One region of the Mycolicibacterium fallax genome, then DNA from elsewhere that is predicted to be linked to it. Evidence: predicted binding sites of a transcription regulator. Region 1 holds the regulator's gene; each other region holds the start of a gene.
What was found. Region 1 encodes LexA, which represses DNA repair genes until DNA is damaged. Its sites were predicted from a motif close to CGAACANNTGTTCG; they were not measured.

Region 1 (7,679 bases):
CGCGGGCCCCGGCAGCAGGCCGGGGTCCGCGGCGCGTTTCGCCAGCAAATTGCCCGGCGAAACGGGTCGCGGCTGCGGCTCATTTCCATCTCAGATCGGTATTGTCCGAAGGTGACGACCACCCGAAGTCCCAGCAACCGCATAGTGTCACGAGGTTGAGAATCGTGACGAAGGTGTTTTGTGGGACGCGACCGCTGGGAGTGTGCATGACGAGGCAACGAAGCCCGTGGCGATGGGCGATGGGGCGCGCGACCGTCGCGTGCGTCGCGCTGGTCGCGATGGTCGGCCTGATGGCCGCCGCGCCGGCCTCGGCCACCCCCGAGGGTGACGCCGACGTCGCCATCACCGACGCCTGGAACGCCGCCGGTGGGGTGGCTTCCACGCTGGGGGACAAGGACGGCGGGGTCTACGCCGCCGGCCCCGGATTCGTGCAGAACTTCGCCGCCGGTGCCATCTACTACACCCCGGCCACCGGCGCCCGGATCATGCACGGCGCGATCCTGGACCGCTACCGCGCCCTCGGCGGCCCGGACGGCGACCTGGGCTTCCCGACCATCGATGAGGGCCCGGGCCGGGTCAGCCCGGAGTCGCGCAACAGCACCTTCTCCGCCGCGGACAATCCGGTCATCTTCTGGACCCCGGAGACCGGCGCGTGGGTGGTCCGCGGCGCGATGAACGCGGCCTGGGACCGGCTCGGCGGCTCGGCCGGCGCGCTCGGCGTGCCGGTGGAGGACGAGACCTACGCCGGCTCGGTGATCAACCAGCGCTTCGTCAACGGCCTGATCTCCTACGACACCGCGACCGCCACCTTCACCACCGAACCGCCGGAGCTGGCCGGTGAGCTGGCCGGCCTGACGGTCCCGGCCGATCCCGCGACCGCGATCAACCTGGCCTATCGGATGGCCGGCGGACCCGACGGTCCGCTCGGCGCCCGCGACGGCGACGCCTACTCGATCGGCGATGAGGGGACCGCGCAGAACTTCGCCAACGGCAAGATCTACTACACCGTCGACACCGGGGCGCACGCGCTGACCGGTGCCATTCTGGCCCGCTACGAGTCCGCCGGCGGCCCGACCGGGGAGCTGGCCTTCCCGACCAGCGGTGAGGTCGACGGCGGGGTCCCCGACAGCAAACAGGTCAGCTTCGCCGCACCGGATCACCCGGTCATCTTCTGGACCGAGGAGCACGGCGCCATCGTCGTCAACGGCCCGGTCAAGACGGCCTGGGACAAGCTCGGTGGGCCGACCGGCGCGCTCGGCATCCCGATCGCCGAGCACGACATCAACCGCGATGTGATGAGCCAGCGCTTCAGCGGCGGCGAGATCACCTGGAACGCCACGGACCGCACCTTCACCACCAAGCCCGATGAGTTGGCCGGTTCCCTGGAGGGCATCGAGGTGCCCAACCAGCCGCTGCCGAACGTGCCGGCCGCTCCGCCGGTCGAGCAGCCCGATTCCAGCGGTTGGAACGTGTCCTGGCTGTGGTGGCTGGTGCCGCTGCTGGTGCTGGTGGCGATCTCGGGCCTGGTCTGGCTGATCGGCCGGCGTCGGTCCGGCGCCGCGGCGGCCGCCGAGCCGACCGAGCGCCGGCAGCGCGGCCAGGATGAGTCCGACCACGGCGACGCCGATCATGGCGACACCGATTACGGCGACGACTACGGCGACTCCCACTACGGCGACTCCCACTACGGCGACTCCCACTACGGTGACTCCCACTACGGTGACGCGCACTACGGCGAGGTGACCTACGGCGACGACTACGAGGAGGGCTCCGGCTACCGGGCCGGCGACGTCGTCATCCATGACGAGCTGTTCACCCACCGCGGCGCCCACCAGGTCGAGACCACCGCGGACCTCGAGGAGAACCAGGACGTCATCAACACCGCGCCGACCCGCTACGACTTTGTCGCCGAGGGCGCGGATTTCGACGACGAGACGCCGTCGGGCCGGCACGCCGCGGTGCGCTACGAGCCGGCCGAGGAACAGACCGAGTCGGTGGACTACGCCGAACCGCTGGTCCCGCCGCTGCCGGACTGGGGCGACAAGTACGGGCTGTTCAACGATTATCAGCCCGAGGCGCTGACCCGTCCGGTCGCACAGCCGGAGCCGGACCCGGAGCCGCACGGCGGCGAGGAGTCGGCCTACCCGGCGATCCACCTGCCGCTGGAGGATCCGCATGAGGCGCCCGCGGGCTTCTCGATCAAGGCCTGCATGCGCTCGGGCAGCTACCACGTGCCGGGCGGACTGTCCTACGACGAGACGATCGCCGACATCTGGTTCGCCGACGAGCAGCACGCTCAGGCCAACGGTTTCCACCGCGCCGATTAGCCGGCGCGGTGGAGGCCGGGCCTAGATCCGGCGGATGACCGTCACGACCTTGCCCAGGATCACCGCGTCGTTGCCGGGGATCGGGTCGAAGGCCGGGTTGTGCGGCATCAGCCAGACCTGGCCGCTGGTGCGTTTGAAGGTCTTGACGGTGGCTTCGCCGTCGAGCATCGCCGCCACGATGTCGCCGTTGTCGGCGACGTTCTGCTGACGCACCACCACCCAGTCGCCGTCGCAGATGGCCGCGTCGACCATCGATTCGCCGACCACCTTGAGCAGGAACAGCGATCCCTCGCCGACCAGCTCGCGGGGCAGCGGGAAGACCTCTTCGACGGCCTCCTCGGCGAGGATCGGCCCGCCGGCGGCGATCCGGCCCAGCACCGGAACGTAGGTGGGTTCCGGCAGCGCATCGGAGCCGGCGACCTCGGTCTGCGGCACGTACGGCGTGCCGTCGGCACTGCGCACATTGACCGCGCGGGGCCGGTTGGGGTCGCGGTGCAGATAGCCCTTGCGTTCCAGGGCGCGCAGCTGATGGGCGACCGACGAGGTGGAGGTCAGGCCGACCTCGTCGCCGATCTCCCGGATGCTCGGGGGATAGCCGCGGCCGGCCACCGAGGCGCGGATCACCTCGAGGATCCGGCGCTGACGCTCGGTCAGATTCGGATCGAGATCACCGGTGCGGGGTTCGCTGCTTTCGCCCATACCTGCGAATATAGTCCGCCCGACCTGGTTTATCAAACATCTGTTCGAGATTGCTTGCGGCCGTTGGTCGATACCCTACCCCGTATGGTATTCATAACGGGTCAGGAAACCGCGACGGAGGGGTGAGTGATGCTCGCGATCATCAAACGGATGTGGATTCCGCTGGTCGTGCTGATCGCCGTGGCGCTCGGTACCACCGGCGTGCTGCAACTGCGCGGCAAATTCGGATCCGACGAGATCTTCGCCGTCGGCAACAAGACTGTGGAGACCATCGTGCCGTTCAACCCCAAGGAAGTCACCTACGAGCTGTTTGGGCCGGCATCCGCGAGCGGCCGGGTCAGCTACCTTAACGCCGACGCCCAGCCCGAGGAGGCCGTTTTCAACGGCCTGCCCTGGACGCACAGTTTCTCCACCACCATCCCGGCGGTCGTCGCCAACCTGGTCGCCCAGGGTGATGTCGGGCAGTTGGGCTGCCGGATCACCGTCAACGGCACCGTCAAGGACGAGCAGACCGTCACCGGTCCTGCCGCGCAGGCCTTCTGCCTGGTGAAGGCGGCATGAGCGAGCACGGCGGTAACCCCCGCCCCGCATTCATGCGTTTTGTCCGCGCCTTCGCGGTGCCGATCATCCTGATCTGGGTTGGGATGACCGCGGCGCTGAATCTGCTGGTGCCGCAGATCGAACCGGTGGCCCGCGAGAACGCGGTGTCGATGTCGCCGGCCGACGCGCCGTCGGTGATCGCCGCCAAGCGAATCGGCGAGGTGTTCCAGGAGTCCGACTCCGACAGCATGGTGATGGTGGTGCTGGAGGGTGACGAACCCCTGGGCACCCAGGCGCACGAGTACTACGACGACCTGGTGGTCAAGCTCGAGGCGGACACCCAGCACGTCCAGCACGTGCAGAACCTGTGGGGTGACCTGATCACCGCCGCGGGCAACCAGAGCGCCGACGGCCTGGCCGCCTACGTGCAGATCAACGTCGCGGGCAACCAGGGCAGCACCGAGGGGATGGCCTCGGTGGAGGCGGTCCGCCACATCGTCGACGCGAACCCGCCGCCGGCCGGAATCCGGGCCTACGTCACCGGGCCCGCCGCGCTGACCACGGACATGAACGAGGCCGCCGACAAGTCGATGTTCATCATGATGGGCGTCACCGGCATCGTGATCATCATCATGCTGGCACTGGTCTATCGATCGGTGTCCACGGTGTTGCTGATCCTGGCGATGGTCGGGCTGTCGATGGGCACCGCGCGCGGCGTGGTTGCGCTGCTCGGCGACCATCAGCTGCTGGGCTTCTCGACGTTCGTCGTCGCGCTGCTCTCCTCGCTGGCGATCGCGCTGGGCACCGACTACGGGATATTCCTGGTCGGGCGCTACCAGGAGGCCCGTCGCAACGGCGAGGACCCCGAGACCGCCTACTACTCGATGTTCCGCGGTACCTACCACGTTGTGCTGGGGTCCGGGCTGACCATCGCCGGTGCCACGATGTGTCTGCACTTCGCCCGGCTGGACTACTTCAGCACCCTGGGCATCCCGTCGGCGGTGGGCCTGTTGGTGGTGATCGCCGGCGCGCTGACCGCGGCCCCCGCGATCGTCACGGTGGCCACCCGGTTCGGTCTGCTGGAGCCCAAGGGTGCGGCCAACACCCGCCGGTGGCGGCGGATCGGCACCGCCGCGGCGCGCTGGCCGCTGCCCGTCGCGGTGTCGGCCATCCTGGTCACCCTGGTCGGCCTGTTGATCATGCCGACCATGAAGATCAGCTTCAACGATCGCTACTACATCCCCCAGGACGTGCCGTCCAACATCGGCTACACCGCCGCCGAGCGGCATTTCAGCGCCGCCACGATGAACCCGGACATCCTGATGGTCGAGGCCGACCACGACCTGCGCAACCCCGCGGACATGATCGTGCTGGACCGGATCGCCAAGGCGCTCTTCCGCACCGACGGGGTGGCCCGGGTCCAGGGCATCACCCGGCCGCTCGGCTCGCCCATCGAGCACAGCTCGATCCCGTTCCAGGTCAGCATGCAGGCCCTGCCGATCACCCAGAACCTGCAGTTCATGAAGGACCGGATGGCCGACATGAAGAAGATGGCCGATGACCTCGGCGCGGTGATCGGGCCGATGGAACGCATGCAGACGCTGATGAACAGCATGGGTGCCACCACGGCGGACATGACCGCCAACATGACCGTGATGACCGGCAACCTCGACGAGATGCGGGACAACATCGCCGATTTCGATGATGCCGCCCGGCCGATCCGCAACTACTTCTACTTCGAGCAGAACTGCGTCAACATCCCGATCTGTGCGGCGGGACGAGCGGTCTTCGAGGCGCTCGACGGCGTGGACAAGTTCAGTGGGAACATGACCGCGCTGCTGGGCAACATGACCAACGTCGAGACGCTGTTCCCGCAGTTGGCCGCGCAGCTGCCGCCGGTCATCGCGGTCACCAAGTCCATGCAGGCCACCCTGCTGACGCTGCACAGCAGCTTCAACGGGCTGGTCACCCAGATGAGCCGGATGACCGACACGGCCACCGCGATGGGCGAGGCCTTCGACGCCTCGAAGAACGACGACTTCTTCTACCTGCCGCCGGAGGCCTTCGACAACCCGGACTTCCAGCGTGGCCTGGAACTGTTCCTGTCCCCGGACGGCAAGGCGGCCCGGTTCATCATCGTCAACGAGAACGATCCGGCGACCCCGGCGGGTATCGCGGCGGTCAAACCGGTGCTGGAGGCGGCCCACGCCGCGGTCAAGGGCACCCCGCTGGCCGGCGCCGACTTCTATATGACCGGCACGGCCGCGAGCTACTACGACATCCAGACCGGCATGACCTACGACATCCTGCTGGTCGGGCTGGCCGCGGCGACGCTGATCTTCGTGGTGATGCTGGTCATCACCCGCTCGCTGGTGGCGGCCGCGGTGATCGTCGGCACCGTGCTGCTGTCGCTGGGTGCGGCGTTCGGGTTGTCGGTGCTGCTCTGGCAGCACATCCTGGGCCTGGAGCTGAACTGGATCGCGCCGGTGTTCGGGGTGATCATCCTGTTGGCGGTGGGCTCGGACTACAACCTGCTGCTGGTCTCGCGATTCAAGGAGGAGATCGGCGCCGGCCTCAACACCGGGATCATCCGGTCGATGGGCGGCACCGGCGGGGTGGTGACCGCAGCCGGGCTGGTGTTCGCGTTCACCATGGCCTCGATGGTGGCCAGCGACCTGAGCTCGATCGGGCAGGCCGGTTCGACGATCGCCCTGGGCCTGTTGTTCGACACCCTGATCGTCCGGTCCTTCATGACGCCGTCGCTGGCCGCGCTGCTCGGGCGGTGGTTCTGGTGGCCGCAGCGGGTCCGCCCGCGCCCGGCCAGTGCGATGCTGCGGCCCTACGGTCCGCGTGCCCTGGTGCGCTCCCTGATGCTCGGTGAGGGCAAGGACCGGGAGGGTAAGGACCGGGAGGGTAAGGACCGAGAGGCCGATGGCCCCGACGGTGCGCCCGATCGACCGGAGGGTGAGGGCGCCCCCGCCTGAACTGTCGGACCCTCGCTCTAATGTTCGGACACAGTTCGATTACACGTTCGAAAGCCGCTGGTGTTTCGAACGGATGAACGATTACTGTATCGAACAGAGGATCGAGACACCGACCCGGAAGGGGACCGCCATGACCGCCCTGCTCACCGCCGACACCGATTTCCCGGCCCGCCGGACCGCCCGCCCGGTACGGGTCGAAGCCCGCGACGCCGTTCGGCGCCGGCCGCGCACCGCCGGAACCCGGCACCGGGGCACCGGGGTGCTGATGTCACGGGCCTCGCACCGGCGCCGGCCGGTCACCCCGGCCGCCACCGTCGGCCTGGCCCTGCTGGCCGCGCTGATCACGGTGTGGCTGGGCGCGGTCGCCCAGTTCGGGGCGGCCGCCAACGATCCGGCGGCGGCCGGCCCGACGACGGCCGCGGCCACCGAGACGCTGGCCGTTGTCGAGGTCAATCCGGGGGAGTCGCTGATCGAGCTGGCCGCCCGGGTGGCGCCGAACCGCTCGACCGAGCAGGTCGCCCAGCGCATCCGCGACCTCAACCGGCTGGCCGGCGCCGAGCCGCGGCCCGGGCAGACCCTGATCGCCCCGATCGCCTGAGTGTGGCCGCAATGACGGCGCACGGCCTGCGGCGTCCGGCGCCTGTAGGCTTCCAGACGGTGCCGTTCGCCCCCACGCGGTGCCGGGAAGGAACCGACGTGCACTGCCCGTTCTGTCGGCATCCCGACTCCCGGGTGGTCGATTCCCGCGAGACCGACGAAGGCCAGGCCATTCGTCGTCGCCGGTCCTGCCCGGAGTGCGGCCGTCGCTTCACCACCGTCGAGACCGCGGTGCTGGCCGTCGTCAAGCGCAGCGGTGTCACCGAGCCGTTCAGCCGGGAAAAGGTCATCCAGGGCGTGCGCCGGGCCTGCCAGGGCCGCCACGTCGACGCCGATGCACTGAACCTGCTGGCCCAGCAGGTCGAGGACGCGGTGCGAGCCGCCGGTTCCCCCGAGGTCCCCAGCCACGAGGTCGGGCTGGCCATTCTGGGCCCGCTGCGCGAACTCGATGAGGTCGCCTACCTGCGGTTCGCCTCGGTGTACCGGTCCTTCGAGTCGGCCGAGGACTTCGAGCGCGAGATCGCCGACCTGC
Region 2 (7,679 bases), 390 kb from region 1:
ACACCTCGGCGCTGCAGTGGTCCCCGGAGGACATCCACGAGGAGATCGACAACAACTGCCAGTCCATCCTGGGCTACGTGGTGCGCTGGATCGACCAGGGTGTCGGCTGCTCGAAGGTGCCCGACATCCACGACATCGCCCTGATGGAGGACCGTGCCACGCTGCGGATCTCCAGCCAGCTGCTGGCCAACTGGCTGCGCCACGGCGTCATCACCGCCGAGGACGTCCGGGCCAGCCTGGAGCGGATGGCCCCGATCGTCGACCGGCAGAACGCCGACGACCCGGCCTACCTGCCGATGGCGCCGAACTTCGACGACTCGATCGCCTTCCTGGCCGCCCAGGAGCTGATCCTGGAGGGCGCGGCGCAGCCCAACGGCTACACCGAACCGATCCTTCATCGACGCCGTCGCGAGTTCAAGGCTCGGCACGCCGCTAACTAAACTCGGTGCTGGCCGGGCGGTGGGGGGTCCGCCGCCCGGGCGGTCAGCATGTTCTGAATACGGGGTCGACGGAGAGGTTACGGACGGCTATGGGTAGGCATCTCTATGGGTAGGCACAGCGTTCCCGACGATGACGACTCCACCGCCCCCGGCGACGAGTTCACCGCCCCCGGCGAGGAGTTCGCAGCCCCCGGCGACGAGTTCGCCGCCCCCGGCGAGGAGTTCACCGCCCCCGACGACGCCGAGTGGGCTGAGTCCGATGAGGCGGTGCACTGGGCCCGGTCCGGCGAGGACCTGAGCTGGGATGACGCCGGGGCCGTCGACGACGGCTCGATGGACTACACCGCCGAGGACGACGACAGCGAGGACGATCCCGCCGACGTCGACTACGCCGGGGATTACGGCGACCGGGGCGCCGCGGAGTACGCCGAGGGCGACTTTGCCGGCGAGTACGCCGATGACTACTCCGACGGCGACTACTCCGATGACGATTACGCCGATTACCCCGACACCGGCGACACCTACTCCGACTACGCCGACGGCACCCCGGAGGCCCCCGAGTACACCCGCGCGGCCGCCGCGGCGCCGGTCGCCTCCCGCAGCCACCGCAGCGACGGCGAGCTGACCGGCAGCCACCGCATCGTCACCCAGGGCCGCCGCGGCGTCAGCCGGGGCGTGGTGGTCGCGCTGATCACCGTCGTCGCGGTGGTTGGGGTGTTCATCCTGTGGCGGTTCTTCGCCGGGGTGCTCGACGACCGCAACACCGTGGCCGCCGGCAATTGCCTGGAGGGCGACGTCAAGGTCGCCGTCGTCGCGGACCCGGCCATCGCCGGGGTGATCGCCGAATTCGCCGAACAGTTCAACGCCGAGGCCGACCCGGTCGGTGACCACTGCCCCGCCGTCGCGGTGTTGCCCGCCGACTCGCGCACCGTCACCGCCGGTTTGGTCGGCGAGTGGCCGGCCGACCTGGGCGACCAGCCCGCGCTGTGGATCCCCGGCAGTACCGCGTCGGTGGCCCGGGTGCAGGCCGCGCTCGGCCCGCAGCTGATCGCCTCCAGCACGTCGCTGGCCAGCTCGCCGGTGCTGCTGGCGGTGCGCCCCGAGCTGAAGGAAAAGCTCGGCGACCAGAATTGGTCGACGCTGCCCGGCCTGCAGACCGCCCCCGGTTCGCTCGATGGGCTCGGCCTGCCCGGCTGGGGTTCGCTGCGGCTGGCCCTGCCGGTCATCGGCGACAGCGATGCCGCCTTCCTGGCCGCCGAGGCGATCTCGGCCGCCGACCCGGCCGGCGGGGCCGCCGGGGTGCGCACCCTGGTCTCCGCGCAACCGGAGGCGGCAGGCGAGTCCGCGGACACCGCGTTCGACGCGCTGCTCGACGCGACGGATTCCGCGGCGGCGCCGGTACATGCCGTCGTCACCACCGAGCAGCGACTGTTCCAGCGTGCGACCGACCTGTCCGATCCGGGGGCGAGCCTGGCCGGCTGGCTGCCGCCCGGGCCGGTCGCCGTCGCCGACTTCCCCGCCGTGCAGTTCAAGGGTGATTGGCTGACCGGCGAGCAGATGAGCGCCACCAGCCAGTTCGAGCGCTATCTGGCCGCCCCGGACCGTCAGTCCGCACTGGCCAACGCCGGTTTCCGGGTCAAGGATCAGCCGAACCCGGACAGCACCGTGGTGGACTTCGGGGCCTCGATCGACAACCGGGTGCCGGTGGGCGACGATGCCGCCCGCGCGACGCTGGCCAATGTCCTCGACGCGCCGGCCGGCGGTGCCACCACCTCGATCATGCTGGACCGTTCGCTGGATCTGGGCGCCGTCAGGGGCGCGTTGAATGCCCGGTTGGGCGCGTTGTCCCCGGCGTCGTCGGTGGGTCTGACGACGTTCGACGGCGGCTCGAGTACGACGGCGGTGACGGTTGGGCCGTTGTCCGACGAGGTCGACGGCGCACCGCGGCGTGACACCCTGATCGGCACGCTGGACGGGATGTCGGCGTCCGGCGGTGGCGCGGTGTCCTTCACCACGCTGCGCAATGTGCTCGACGAGGCCCGGATCGCCTACCAGCCCGGTCAGGTCAACTCGGTGCTGGTGATCACCTCCGGCCCGCACACCGACCAGTCCTTGGGCGCCGAGGGCCTGCAGGAGCTGGTTCGCAGCAGTGTCGACCCGGCCAAGCCGATTCAGATCAACGTCATCAACGTCGGCGACGATCCGGACCGCCCGACCTGGGAGTCGGTCGCGCAGATCAGCGGAGGCAGCTTCACGGCGGTGCCGGCGTCGGACTCCCCCGAGTTCGCCACCGCGCTGGACCGCCTGCTGAGTTAACCGGCCTCGAGCGGCGGCCCGCCAAGGCGGCCGAAAATCTTATCGAACAATTATTCGATACGGGTGGATTTGCCCTGGCGGGTGTCGCAAACCGGGCGTAGATTAGACAGTATGTTCGAATCAACGGTGCACGACCCCGGGGAACTCGCCGCCCTGGACGACGCCGCCCTGATCGACACCATCACCGACGCCACCCGCATCACCGCCGCCATAGAAGCCCGGCGCCTGGCCGCCCTGGCCGAATTCGCCCACCGCCGCTGCGACCAAGCCCTACACCCCTCCTGGGGCTGCGACGACTGGGACAACGCCGCCGCCGAAATCGCCGCCGCCCTGACCCCGCACCACGGCCGCGCAATGAACCTGATGGACACCGGCCTGGCCCTACGCGACCGACTCCCCGCCATCGGCGCCCTACTACTGGGCGGCCACATCACCGCAGCCACCGCCACCACCATCGCCCACCGCACCGCCCTGATCAACGACCCCACCGCCCTGACCCACGTCGACACCGACCTCGCCGACGCCGCCACCGGCTGGGGCCCACTGTCGAACTACAAACTCGACCAAGCCATCGACACCATCGTCGACCGCCACGACCCCGACGCCGTCCGCCGCGCCCGCACCACCATCCGCAGCCGCGACATCACCATCGGCGACCCCCGCACCGACCGCGACGGCCTGACCGCCCTCTACGGCCGACTCGCCACCCCCGACGCCGCCCTGCTCGACGCCACCCTGACCGCCATGGCCAAAAGCGTCTGCGACGACGACCCCCGCACCCTGGCCCAACGCCGCGCCGACGCCCTCGGCGCCCTGGCCGCCCACACCGACCACCTCATCTGCGCCTGCGAGGACCCCGACTGCACCGCCAAAACCGGACCCCACCCCGCCACCCACATCACCATCCACATCCTGGCCAACGCCGCCTGTGTTTTGTCAATAGGTTTCCGGCCGTTTGAGCGCTAATTTTCCGGCCATGTTGTTGGGATTTCCGGCCATGTGAGCGCTGCGGTTGGGCGATGGGGACTGTCCGATTAACGGTGTAAGCGGCGTCTTTTGTTAGGTGGTTTCGCTGGCCGGCATGCGGTCGGCGAAGGTGATCGCGAAGGCGTTCAGCGCTGGTTTCCAGCGCATGGTCCATCGCTTCTGGCCGGTCCCGGTCGGGTCCAGTGACCGGGTGACCAAGTATAGGCATTTCAGGGCTGCCTGCTCATTGGGAAAGTGCCCGCGAGCCCGGATCGCGCGGCGGTAGCGGGCGTTCAATGATTCGATGGCGTTGGTCGAGCAGATCACCTTCCTGATCTCGGTGTCGTAGTCCAGGAACGGGATGAACTCACTCCAGGCATTGCGCCACAACCGAATTGCGGCTGGATACCGGTTACCCCACTCGGCCTCGAACGCATCCAAGGCCGCTGCGGCGGCCTCGGCGTTGACCGCGGTGTAGATCGGTTTGATGGCCTTGGCGACCGCATCACGGTGCTGACGGCCCACATAGCGGAACGTGCCCCGGATCAGGTGGATGACACACGTCTGGACCACGGTGTCGGGGAACGCCGCCCCGACCGATTGCGGTAGTCCTTTGAGGCCGTCGCAGACCAGGAAGAAGATGTCGGCCACCCCGCGGTTCTTGAGCTCGGTGAGCACCGACAGCCAGTACTTGGCCGACTCGCCGTCGCCCTCACCGGCCCACATCCCCAGCACGTCACGCCGACCGTTGAGGTCGACCCCGATCGCGGCGTAGACCGGCCGGGGCCCGACCTGGCCGTCACGAATCTTGACGTGCAGGGCGTCGATGAACACCGCGGCGTACACCCGCTCCAGCGGGCGGGTGTGCCAGGCGGTCATCTCCTCCACGACCCGGTCGGTGATCCTGCTGACGGTGTCTTTGGAGACCTCGGCCCCGTAGATGTCGGCGAAATGGGCGCTGATCTCCCCGGTGGTGAGCCCGCGGGCATACAGGGACAGGATCACCTCGTCGACATCGGCCAGGCGGCGCTGGCGCTTCTTGACGATGTGTGGCTCAAACGTGCCCGCCCGGTCCCGGGGGACGTCGATCTCAACGCTGCCACAAGAATCAGTGAGCACCGTCTTGGAACGGAACCCGTTGCGCGAATTGCCACTTCCCTTGCCAGCCGGATCACGGCGGTCATAGCCCAAGTGCTCGGAGAGCTCCTCGTCCAAGGCCGTCTCGATGACCGTTTTGGTCATCGCCTTGAGCAACCCGCCCGGCCCCGTCAGCGACATACCGGCCTCGCGCGCCTGGCGCACCAGCTCGCGGGCGACCTCCAACTCATCAACACCACGGCTGCCAGGGACATCGATCGCCGCCGCAGCGGCCTCATCTTCAGATTTCTGTGATGGCTCCACAGCCACGACAGTCTCGGTCATTTCATGACCCTTTCCGCCCCCGACACACCGAGGGCCGTTGGGCCACTTACACCGTTACTGCGATAGTCCCGGGCGATGGGCTGGGTCATGGTCGGATTGTGTTGCGGCACTGTGGATTTGTGGTCGGAGGGGGTGGGTCAGAAGGGTGGCTGGTGGGGGTTCGGTGTCGGTGGGGGCTGGTGGCGGGGCTCCAATCGTCGAAGTTGTCGGGCTAGGGCGCGGGGCGGCCGGTGCCGTCGTAGAAGTCGGATTCGCCGTCGCCGGTGAGCATCGCGGTGTTGAGGCGGTCTCGTTCGGTGGCGTCGGGGACGCCGAGGTGGGCGTAGGGGTGTTCGGTCATCGCTGTTGGTTTTCCTGGTCCGGTGGGTGGGGTCATTTCATGAGGGCGTGGCTGACGCGGTAGGAGTCGCCGCGGAAGCGTAGGAGCCGTCCGTGGTGCACGAGGCGGTCGATGATCGCCGCGGCCATGTTGTCGTCTCCGAACACCGTTCCCCACTTCGAGAATTCAAGGTTGGTGGTGATGATGAGGCTGCGTTTTTCGTAGGCCTCGGAGATGACCTGGAACAGCAGCCGCGCTCCTTCGGGGTCGATCGGTAGGTAGCCGAGTTCGTCGAGGACCAGCAGCGGGATTTTGGCGAGGGTGGCCAGCTCCCGGTCGAGGCGGCCGGTGTCTTTGGCGCGGCGCAGCGTCATCACCAGGCTGGAGGTGGTGAAGTAGCGGGCCGGGATGCCGCGCTGGCAGGCTTCGGCGGCCAAGGCGGTGGCCAGATGCGTTTTGCCGGTCCCGACATCGCCGAAGAGGATCAGGTCTTGGGCGTGGTCGAGGAATTCCAGGTCGGCGAGCTGCTGGCGTCCGTAGCCGTCGGGGAACCCGACGGCGGTCCAGTCGTAGCCGTCGAGGGATTTGGCTGCGGGCAGCCGGGCGGCGGTCAGCAGCCGGGCCCGCCGGGAACGGGCCCGGGAGTCGTTCTCCGCGGTCAGCATCCCGTGGAGATACTCACGCTGGCGCGGGGTGGCCTTGGTCGCCCATTCCTGCAGCACCGCCACGGTCAGATACGCCTGCCGGCCCGCGGCGACGACATCGGCGACGCTGACCGCGCTCACGCCGACACCTGCCCGGCGTCAGCGGCGGCCATCGCGGTTTGGTCCAGTGCTGTGGCCTCGGCGATGGCGAGGGTGTCGTAGACGCTCAGGTCCACGGCCGAGGCCAGGGGTTCGGCGCCGGCGGCGATGCGCCGGGCCAGCATGCCGACCGCGGCTGGTTCCGCGGCGCCGGTGGCGATGACGGTCTCCGCGGCGATGATGGTGTTGCCGAAGCCCGCTGGGCCGGCCGCCGCGTGGATCGCGGCGAGCATGTCACGGCGCTCCCGGACGGCGGCGGCGTCGAGCCAGTCCCGCACCGGGTCGCTGACCAGGGCGCGGACCGGGGAGTTGCCCCAGGTGCCGGGCTTGGCCGCCAGCAGCGGCAACAGTGCCACCGGGTCGAACACCGTCTCGGTGGTGTTGGTGTAGGCCCGCGGCAATGAGATCACCGGTGGCCGTGGGCATCGAGGAACTCGATGCGGTCAAACGCACTCCGACGGTGACCGTCTGGGCGGCCATCGCCGGCCCGGCGCAGTAGGAACGGCCCTCGACGAGCAGACTGCCGGTCTTGTCGGTGCGCCGCGCCACATAGCGCACCGGGTCGAACCCGACACCGGGCAGCGCCAGCAGCGCGGCCCGGTCGGCGTCAAACAGTTCACTGATCGGGGTCTGCTTGCGGTAATGCCCCGTGGCGGCGAGCTCCTCGCAGCGGGCCAGCAGCATCGCGTTGAGCCCGGACAAGCTCTCGGCCCGGGGTTCGGGGACCATCAGGTTGCGGCGCAAGAACCCCACCGCGTTCTCCACACTGCCCTTCTCATGCCCGGAATACGGGTTGCAGTACCGCGCCGCACACCGATAGTGCGCGCGGAACGCCCCAAACAGCGTCGATTCGACGACCTTCTCCCCGCGACGGCGCCCCGCCCCGGCGGCGTTGTCGAAAATCAGCTCCCGCGCCGCGCCGCCGATGTGCTCGAAGATCACCCGCAGGCCATGGCACACGCTCTCAGCAGTTTCCCCCGGATAGGCCTGGACATAGCGCATGTTGGAGTGCGGGAAGGTGACCACCAGCACGTGCAGCACCTGCATCACCCCGGCGATCACCGCTTGGGCCTGCCCGAAGTCGACCTGCCCGACCCCCGGCGGCCACACCAACTCGGAGAACCCTGCCGCGCGCTGCGGCGCGCGGCCCGGTAGGCCTTCACATAGCGCTGCACCGCCGAATACGACCCCCCATACCCGTGTTCGGCGACCAGCCGGTCACAGACCCGCTGGGCAGTGTGGCGCTGCTTGCGGGGCCGACCCTCATCCTCGGCCAGCCACTCATCGATCACCGACGTGAACCCGGTCAGCACCGAAGCACCCGGACGCCGATGAATCACCGGCGGCTTCGGTGAGAAATCCTGCACGGCAATGTATTTCGCGACCGAGTCGCGGGAGATCCCCAGATCCTTG
Region 3 (7,679 bases), 1.5 Mb from region 1:
ACGACGGCGGTGGAGTCCGCGTAGACGAAGGTCAGCGTCGCCACGGCATAATGGGGGCACCCCGGCCGGCAGCAGCGACGAGCAACATTCACGGCTGTGAGGCTATCCTGCCGGGTCGGCCACCGGGTACCGGACACGCGGCATCGCGGCCGCTCCGATGTCCAACCGTTACGATCCCAGCGTGGCCAAACCCCGCAGTGCCCGCGCCGCCGCGCGGCACGGACGCGCATTCCGTGGGCCGCTGCTGCCGCCGTCGGTCCCGGGTTGGCGCAGCCGCGCCGAGCGTTTCGACATGGCGGTGCTGGAGGCCTACGAGCCGATCGAACGGCGCTGGCATCAGCGGCTGTCCGAGCTGGATGTGGCGGTCGACGAGATCCCGCGAATCTCCGCGCGCGACCCGGAGAACGTGAACTTCCCGCCCGAGGTGATTGCCGACGGGCCGATCGCGCTGGCCCGGCTGATCCCGGCGGGCGTGGACGTCCGGGGCCAGGCCACCCGGGCACGAATCGTGTTGTTCCGCCGCCCGATTGAACGGCGCGCCAAAGACACCGTGGAATTGGGGGATCTGCTGCACGAGATCCTGGTCGCCCAGGTGGCCACCCATCTTGGAGTCGAACCCTCCGTTATCGACCCCACGATCGGCGACTGACCTCGCAGCGGTTGCCGGCGTGGCCGGCTCGGGTACTGCCGGCTAGATCACGCCGCGTTTGAGCCGACGACGCTCCCGCTCGGACAGTCCGCCCCAGATGCCGAACCGCTCATCGTTGGCCAGCGCGTACTCCAGGCACGCGTCCTTGACCTCGCAGCCCAGGCAGATGCGCTTGGCCTCGCGGGTGGAGCCGCCCTTCTCCGGGAAGAACGCCTCGGGGTCGGTCTGCGCGCACAGCGCGCGCTCCTGCCACTGATCGTCGACAAGTTCCGATCCGGCGTCGAACGCGTCGGTCACCAGGCTCAGGTGCGGCCGAGGCGGCAGGCCCGGCAGCCCCAGCGGAGTCGGAACGATGTCGGCGCGGGAAGTATTTGCCATCGCGCCCAAAAAATGCTCAAAGGACATGTTCCCCCTCCTCATCCTCGTGTCGTGGTTGTCGTCCGCAAGATCGTGCTCATCCACTATTGAACTGGCGCCATTTCATTCGAACATTCGATCGAATTCCGGTCTGCGACACCGGAACCGGTGTGACGTACCGGGAAATGACACTGGTGTGATTAGACACGGGTTAGCTGCCGAGGTCAAGCGATTCGGGCGTCCGCCATAGCATTTTCCGCCGACAATCCGGTGTGTCGAAACACCCGCGTGTCGTGTTAGTAACCACACCGAGACGCCGGTCAACCCCGGCGGCCGGCGACGCCCTAGGCTCGTTCGACGTGAAGGTCACCGTTTTGGTCGGCGGCGTCGGCGGCGCCCGGTTCCTGTTGGGTGTGCAGAAGTTGCTGGGGCTCGGGCAGTTCGCCGGGTCCGGCGCCGACCCCGGCGAGCACCAACTGACCGCCGTGGTCAATATCGGCGACGACGCCTGGATGCACGGGGTGCGGATCTGCCCGGACCTCGACACCTGCATGTACACCCTCGGCGGCGGCATCGACCCGGAACGCGGCTGGGGCCATCGCAACGAAACCTGGCACGCCAAGGAGGAACTGGCCGCCTACGGCATACAACCGGACTGGTTCGGCCTCGGCGACCGCGACCTGGCCACCCACCTGGTGCGCAGCCAGATGCTGCGGGCCGGGTATCCGCTCGGCCAGGTCACCGAGGCGCTGTGCGCGCGCTGGCAGCCCGGCGCCGCCCTGCTGCCGGCCAGCGACGACCGCTGCGAAACCCACGTGGTGATCACCGATCCGGACACCGGGGACCGCCGGGCCATCCACTTCCAGGAGTGGTGGGTGCGCTACCGGGCCCAGATCCCCACGCACAGCTTCGCGTTCGTCGGCGCCGAACAGGCCACCGCGGGCCCCGGGGTCGCCGAGGCGCTGGCCGAGGCCGACGTCGTGTTCCTCGCGCCGTCGAACCCGGTGGTCAGCATCGGGGCGATCCTGGCCGTCCCGGGGATCCGCGGCGCGCTGCGCTCCACCGCCGCACCGGTGATCGGCTACTCCCCCATCATCGCCGGAAAACCGCTGCGCGGGATGGCCGACGAATGCCTGAGTGTGCTCGGCGTGGAATCCAGTTCGCAGGCCGTGGCGCAGCATTACGGTGCGCGTTCGGGTACCGGACTGCTCGACGGCTGGCTGATCAGCGAGGGCGACCGCGCCGAGGTGCCGGGCGTGCAGGTGCGCGCGGTACCGCTTTTGATGACCGATCCGGCGGCCACCGCGCAGATGGTGCGCGCCGGGCTGGACCTGGCCGGGTTGCCGGCGTGACCGTCGTTGAGCACGGCACCGGCGCCGAACTGCAGGTGCTGCCGGTGGCCGGGCTGCCGGAGTTTCGGCCGGGCGACGACCTGGCGGCCGCACTGGCGGCCGCGGCGCCCTGGCTGACCGATGCCGACGTCGTTGTCGTCACCAGCAAGATCGTGTCCAAGTGCGAGGGCCGCATCGTCGCCGCGCCTGCCGACCCCGAGCAGCGGGATGCGTTGCGGCGCAAGCTGATCGACGAGGAGGCGGTGCGGGTGCTGGCCCGCAAGGGCCGCACGCTGATCACCGAGAACTCCTACGGCCTGATCCAGGCCGCCGCCGGGGTGGACGGCTCGAACGTCGACAGCGGCGAATTGGCCCTGCTGCCAACCGATCCCGATGCCAGCGCGGCAGCTCTGCGGTCGCGGCTGCGCGAGCTGCTCGGCATCGAGGTCGCCATCGTCATCACCGACACGATGGGCCGGGCCTGGCGCAACGGGCAGACCGACACCGCGATCGGCGCCGCGGGGCTGCCGGTGCTCTACAACTACTGCGGCGCCGTCGACGAGCACGGCAACGACCTGCTGGTCACCGAGGTGGCCCTCGCCGACGAGATCGCCGCGGCCGCCGACCTGGTCAAGGGCAAGCTCACCGGCATCCCGGTCGCGGTGGTCCGCGGGCTGCGGCTGCCCGACGACGGGTCCACCGGCCGCGACCTGCTGCGCGCAGGCACCGAGGATCTGTTCTGGCTGGGCACCGCCGAGGCGATCGAGCTGGGCCGCCGCCAGGCGGTGCCGCTGCGCCGTTCGGTGCGCCGGTTCGCCGCCGCGCCGGTCGCCCCGGAGCTGATCGAGGCGGCCTGCGCCGACGCGCTGACCGCCCCGGCCCCGCACCACAGCCGGCCGGTCCGGTTCCTCTGGCTGCGCACCCCGGCCCGCCGCGCCGCGGTGCTGGCGGCGTTGACCGAACGCTGGCGCGCCGACCTGCGCGGCGACGGCCGGTCGGCCGAATCGGTGCAGGCCCGGCTGGCCCGCGGGCAGATCCTCTACGACGCGCCGGAGGTGCTGATCCCGTTCCTGGTGCCCGAGGGCGCGCACCACTATCCCGACGCCGCGCGCAACGCCGCCGAGCAGACCATGTTCACCGTCGCCGCGGGCGCGGCCGTGCAGGCCCTGCTGGTGGCGCTGGCCGCCCGCGGGGTGGGCAGCTGCTGGATCGGCTCGACGATCTTCGCCCCCGATGTGGTGCGCGCCGAGTTGGCGCTGCCGCCGGACTGGGCACCGTTGGGCGCCGTCGCCGTCGGATATCCGGAGGATCCCGACGCGCTGACCGAGCCGCGCCCGGTCGGTCCGGCCGGCGACCTGCTGGTCACGCTGTGAGCCTGCACGCCTCGGTGGTCGCGACGCTGACCGACTGGGACGCCCCCGACGACGACCGGGACGCGCTGCGCCAGGCGGTGCTCGGTTTCGTGCTGGCCCGCGCCGACGCCTGCGAGCGGGCCTGCGAGCCCGGGCACATCACCGCCTCGGCGGCGGTGCTCGACCACACCGGGACCCGGGTGCTGCTGACGCTGCATCCGCGGCTGGGCCGCTGGGTGCAGCTCGGCGGGCACTGCGAACCCGAGGACGGCGACATCCGCGCGGCGGCGCTGCGGGAGGCCACCGAGGAGTCCGGCATCGCCGGGCTGCGGCTGCTGCCCGACCTGGCCACCCTGCACGTGCACGCGCTGACCTGCTCGTTGGGCCGCCCGACCCGGCACCTGGATCTGCAGTTCGTCGCCGTCGCGCCGCCGGGCGCCGAGCCCGCCCGCAGCGACGAGTCGCTGGATCTGGGCTGGTGGCCGGTGGACGCGCTGCCGGCCGGCAGCGACGCCGCGCTGACCCGGCTGGTCGCGGTGGCCACCGCGGCGGCGGCGAACTACACGTCGCTGGAGTAGCGGATCCCGCAGTCCGGCAGCACCACGCCCGGCCACACCCGGGCGCCGCGCAGCAGCTCGCAGCGGGCGCCGATGTCGGCGCCGTCGCCGACGATGCCGTCCCGGATCAGCGCCCGCGGCCCGATCTTCGCGCCGTAGCCGACGATCGACCGCTCGATCACCGAACCGGCCTCGACCTTGGCGCCGTCGAAGATCACCGCGCCGTCCAGCCGCACCCCCGGCCCGATCTCGGCGCCGCGGCCGACCACGGTGCCGCCGTAGAGCAGCGCGCCCGGCGCGACCGAGGCCCCGTCGTGCACCAGTGATTCGCCGCGGTGCCCGGCCAGCGCCGGCGACGGCGCGATGCCGCGCACCAGATCCGCCGAGCCGCGCACGAAGTCCTCCGGGGTGCCCATGTCGCGCCAGTAGCTGGCGTCGACGTAGCCGAAGATCGGCACCCCGTCGGCCAGCAGTCGCGGGAACACCTCGCGCTCCACCGACAGTTCGCGCCCGCGCGGCAGCGCCTCGATGACGGCGCGGTTGAACACGTAGCAGCCGGCGTTGATCTGGTCGGTGGGCGGATCCTGGGTCTTCTCCAGGAACGCGGTGACCCGGCCGTCGGCGTCGGTGGGCACCGAGCCGAAGGCGCGCGGGTCGGCCACCCGCACCAGGTGCAGCGTGACGTCGGCGTTCTTCTCGGCGTGGAAGCGCAGCAGCTCGAGCTCGTCGACGCCGGAGAGCACGTCGCCGTTGAACACCGCGACGGTGTCGTGGCGCAGCGCGGGCAGCACGTTGGCGATGCCGCCGCCGGTGCCCAGCGGCTCCGGCTCGAAGACGTAGTCGATCTGCAACCCCAGCTTGGCGCCGTCACCGAACTCGACCTCGAACACCTCGGCCTGGAACGAGGTGCCGAGCACCACGTGCTCGATGCCGGCCGCGGCGATCCGAGACAGCAGGTGGGTCAGGAACGGCAGCCCGGCGGTCGGCAGCATCGGCTTGGGCTTGGACAGCGTCAGCGGACGCAGCCGGGTGCCCTTGCCGCCGACCAGAACGACCGCGTCGACCTGCTTGGGATCCAGTGTGCTCATCGGTTGCCCTTCCTCATCTCCCGCCGGGACATCTCCCGCCGGGACTTGCGCACCACCAGCCGCGACCGCGCCGCCAGGGCGCCGCGCATCGCCCAGCGCAGCGGGGCCTTGGCGGCCCCGGTGTGCCGGTCGGACAGGTAGGTCCAGGTGCTCCGGTGATGCGCGGCCAGGTTGCGGGCCGGATCCCGGCCGGTGGAATGCCCCTTGTCGTGCAGGATTTCCGCGGACGGGGCGAAGACGTTCTGCCAGCCGGCCCGGCCCAGCCGGTCGCCGAGGTCGACGTCCTCCATGTACATGAAGTAGCGCTCGTCGAAGCCGCCGATCTCCTCGAATGCCTCGCGCCGGACCAGCAGACAGGACCCCGACAGCCAGCCGACGGCACGCTCGCTGGGCGCCTGGTGATCCTGGCGGTAGGCGGCGGTCCACGGGTTGCTCTTCCAGAACGGGCCGACGACGGCGTGCATGCCGCCCCGCACGATGCTGGGCAGCTGCCGCGCCGAGGGGTACACCGAGCCGTCCGGGTCGCGGATCAGCGGGCCCACCGCGCCGGCCCGCGGCCAGCGCCGCGCCACCTCCAGCAGCGCGTCGATGCTGCCGGGGCTCCACACCACGTCGGGGTTGGCGATCACGATGAACTCCGGGTCGCCGTCGGCGACGCTGGCGACGCCGCGGTTGACCGCGCTGCCGTAACCGAGGTTGCCGCCGGTGCGCAGCAACACCGCGTTGGGGTAGCGCTCGACGGCCTCCTCGGGGGCTCCGTCGGTGGACCCGTTGTCGGCGATCACCACCGTCGCCGGGCGGTCGGTGGCCACTGTCAGCGACGACAGGAACCGTTCGAGGTGCTCACCCGGTGAATAGGTCACCGTCACCACGGGCAATTCGTCGGTCACCGCTAGAGGGTAAACGGTCAGCGGTGGCCGGGGCCGCCGACGCCGCTCAGCGCATCGTCGAGGGCGGCCCGCCAGTCCCGCAACCGGGTCAGTCCGGCCCGTTCGGACAGCACCGAGCCGAGCGCCGAGTAGCCCGGCCGGGCCGCCGGGCGCGGGTGCCGGGCGCTGGGCACCGGCCGCACCAGTTTCGGGTCGGCGCCCGCCGCGGCGTACACCGCGCGGGCCTGCCGGTACCGGCTGACCGCACCGGCGTTCGCGGCGTGCACGATCGGCATCGTCACGTCGAGATCGACGATCGTCAGCAGCGCGGTGACCAGGTCCCGGACGTAGGTCGGCGAGCCGATCTGGTCGTCGACCACCTCCGACACCTCCCCCGCCCTGGCCCGGGCCCGCATCACCGAGACGAAGTCGCGGCCGCCGTCGTCGCCGGTATAAACCCAGGCAGTGCGGACAATCCGGGCCTGCGGGCAGGCCGCCAGCACGGCGCGTTCACCGTCGAGCTTGGTCCGGCCGTAGACCGACAGCGGCGCGGGCTGATCGTCGGGTTCATAGGGCCGGTCCCGGCCGGGCGCCCCGCCGAAGACGTAGTCGGTGGAGATGTGGATCAGCCGCGCGCCGACCGCCGCGCAGGCCGTCGCCAGGTGCTCGGGTCCGGCGGCGTTGACCGCGCGGGCCCGCTCCGGATTCGCTTCGGCGCCATCGACGTCGGTGAAGGCCGCGCAGTTGATCAGCACGTCGCCGGGCTCGATCAGGTCCCGGGCCGCAGCCGGATCGGTGATGTCCCACTCGGCGGAGGTGAATCCGGTCACGCTGCGGCCGACGGCGGCGCGCACCAGGGCGCGCCCGACCTGGCCTGCGGCGCCGGTCACCACGATCCGGGCGAGCCGGACGCTGGCGGCGGCTTGGGAAGGGGGCACCCGCCGAGTCTGGCACGCCGGTACCTCGGTTACCGGGGAAGGCGCGGACCCGCCAGTAACCTGAGGTCGTGCCGAACCGGATCTTTCGCGCCTTCGTGACGCTGATGGCGGTGACCATCGTCTGCGGCACCGGCCTGGCCTGGACGAAGGTCCGCTCGTTCGAAAACGGCATCCACCACATCAGCACCACCGCGCTCGGCGGCGGCAAGGACGACGGCGCGATCGACATTCTGCTGATCGGGATGGACAGCCGCACCGACGCGCACGGCAACCCGCTGTCGTCCGACGAGCTGGCCCGGTTGCGCGCCGGCGACGACGTGGCCACCAACACCGACACCATCATCCTGGTGCGCATCCCGAACAACGGGCAGTCGGCGACGGCGATCTCCATCCCGCGCGACTCCTACGTCAACGCCCCCGGCCTGCGCAAGATGAAGATCAACGGGGTGTTCGGCGAGGTCAAGCTGGACACTATGAAGGAGCTGATCGAGCAGCAGGGTGTGGACCCGGCGATCGGCGAGAAGCGCGGCACCGAGGC

Region 2: a site for LexA is predicted at 2,800-2,813, ahead of G6N10_RS04065 (DUF222 domain-containing protein). Genes of this name have one in related genera too.
Region 3: a site for LexA is predicted at 1,135-1,148, ahead of cofD (2-phospho-L-lactate transferase). Genes of this name have one in related genera too.

The regions. Positions count from the first base shown of each region.
Region 1 covers NZ_AP022603.1:465,632-473,310, forward strand. Annotated here, with positions in the region: gene G6N10_RS02215 (LGFP repeat-containing protein) at 207-2,327, shown strand; gene lexA (transcriptional repressor LexA) at 2,349-3,026, opposite strand; gene G6N10_RS02225 (MmpS family transport accessory protein) at 3,156-3,587, shown strand; gene G6N10_RS02230 (MMPL/RND family transporter) at 3,584-6,550, shown strand; gene G6N10_RS02235 (LysM peptidoglycan-binding domain-containing protein) at 6,681-7,148, shown strand; gene nrdR (transcriptional regulator NrdR) at 7,247-7,679, shown strand, end outside.
Region 2 covers NZ_AP022603.1:852,633-860,311, reverse strand. Annotated here, with positions in the region: gene G6N10_RS04075 (malate synthase G) at 1-440, shown strand, start outside; gene G6N10_RS04070 (substrate-binding domain-containing protein) at 546-2,756, shown strand; gene G6N10_RS04065 (DUF222 domain-containing protein) at 2,868-3,722, shown strand; gene G6N10_RS04060 (IS256 family transposase) at 3,816-5,144, opposite strand; gene G6N10_RS20560 (hypothetical protein) at 5,356-5,484, opposite strand; gene istB (IS21-like element helper ATPase IstB) at 5,517-6,248, opposite strand; partial or broken gene istA (IS21 family transposase) at 6,245-7,679, opposite strand, start outside.
Region 3 covers NZ_AP022603.1:2,009,729-2,017,407, forward strand. Annotated here, with positions in the region: gene G6N10_RS09505 (DUF3499 domain-containing protein) at 1-92, opposite strand, end outside; gene G6N10_RS09510 (metallopeptidase family protein) at 158-649, shown strand; gene G6N10_RS09515 (WhiB family transcriptional regulator) at 692-1,027, opposite strand; gene cofD (2-phospho-L-lactate transferase) at 1,366-2,358, shown strand; gene G6N10_RS09525 (coenzyme F420-0:L-glutamate ligase) at 2,355-3,710, shown strand; gene G6N10_RS09530 (NUDIX hydrolase) at 3,707-4,267, shown strand; gene manB (mannose-1-phosphate guanylyltransferase ManB) at 4,249-5,334, opposite strand; gene G6N10_RS09540 (glycosyltransferase family 2 protein) at 5,331-6,224, opposite strand; gene rfbD (dTDP-4-dehydrorhamnose reductase) at 6,242-7,141, opposite strand; gene G6N10_RS09550 (LCP family protein) at 7,246-7,679, shown strand, end outside.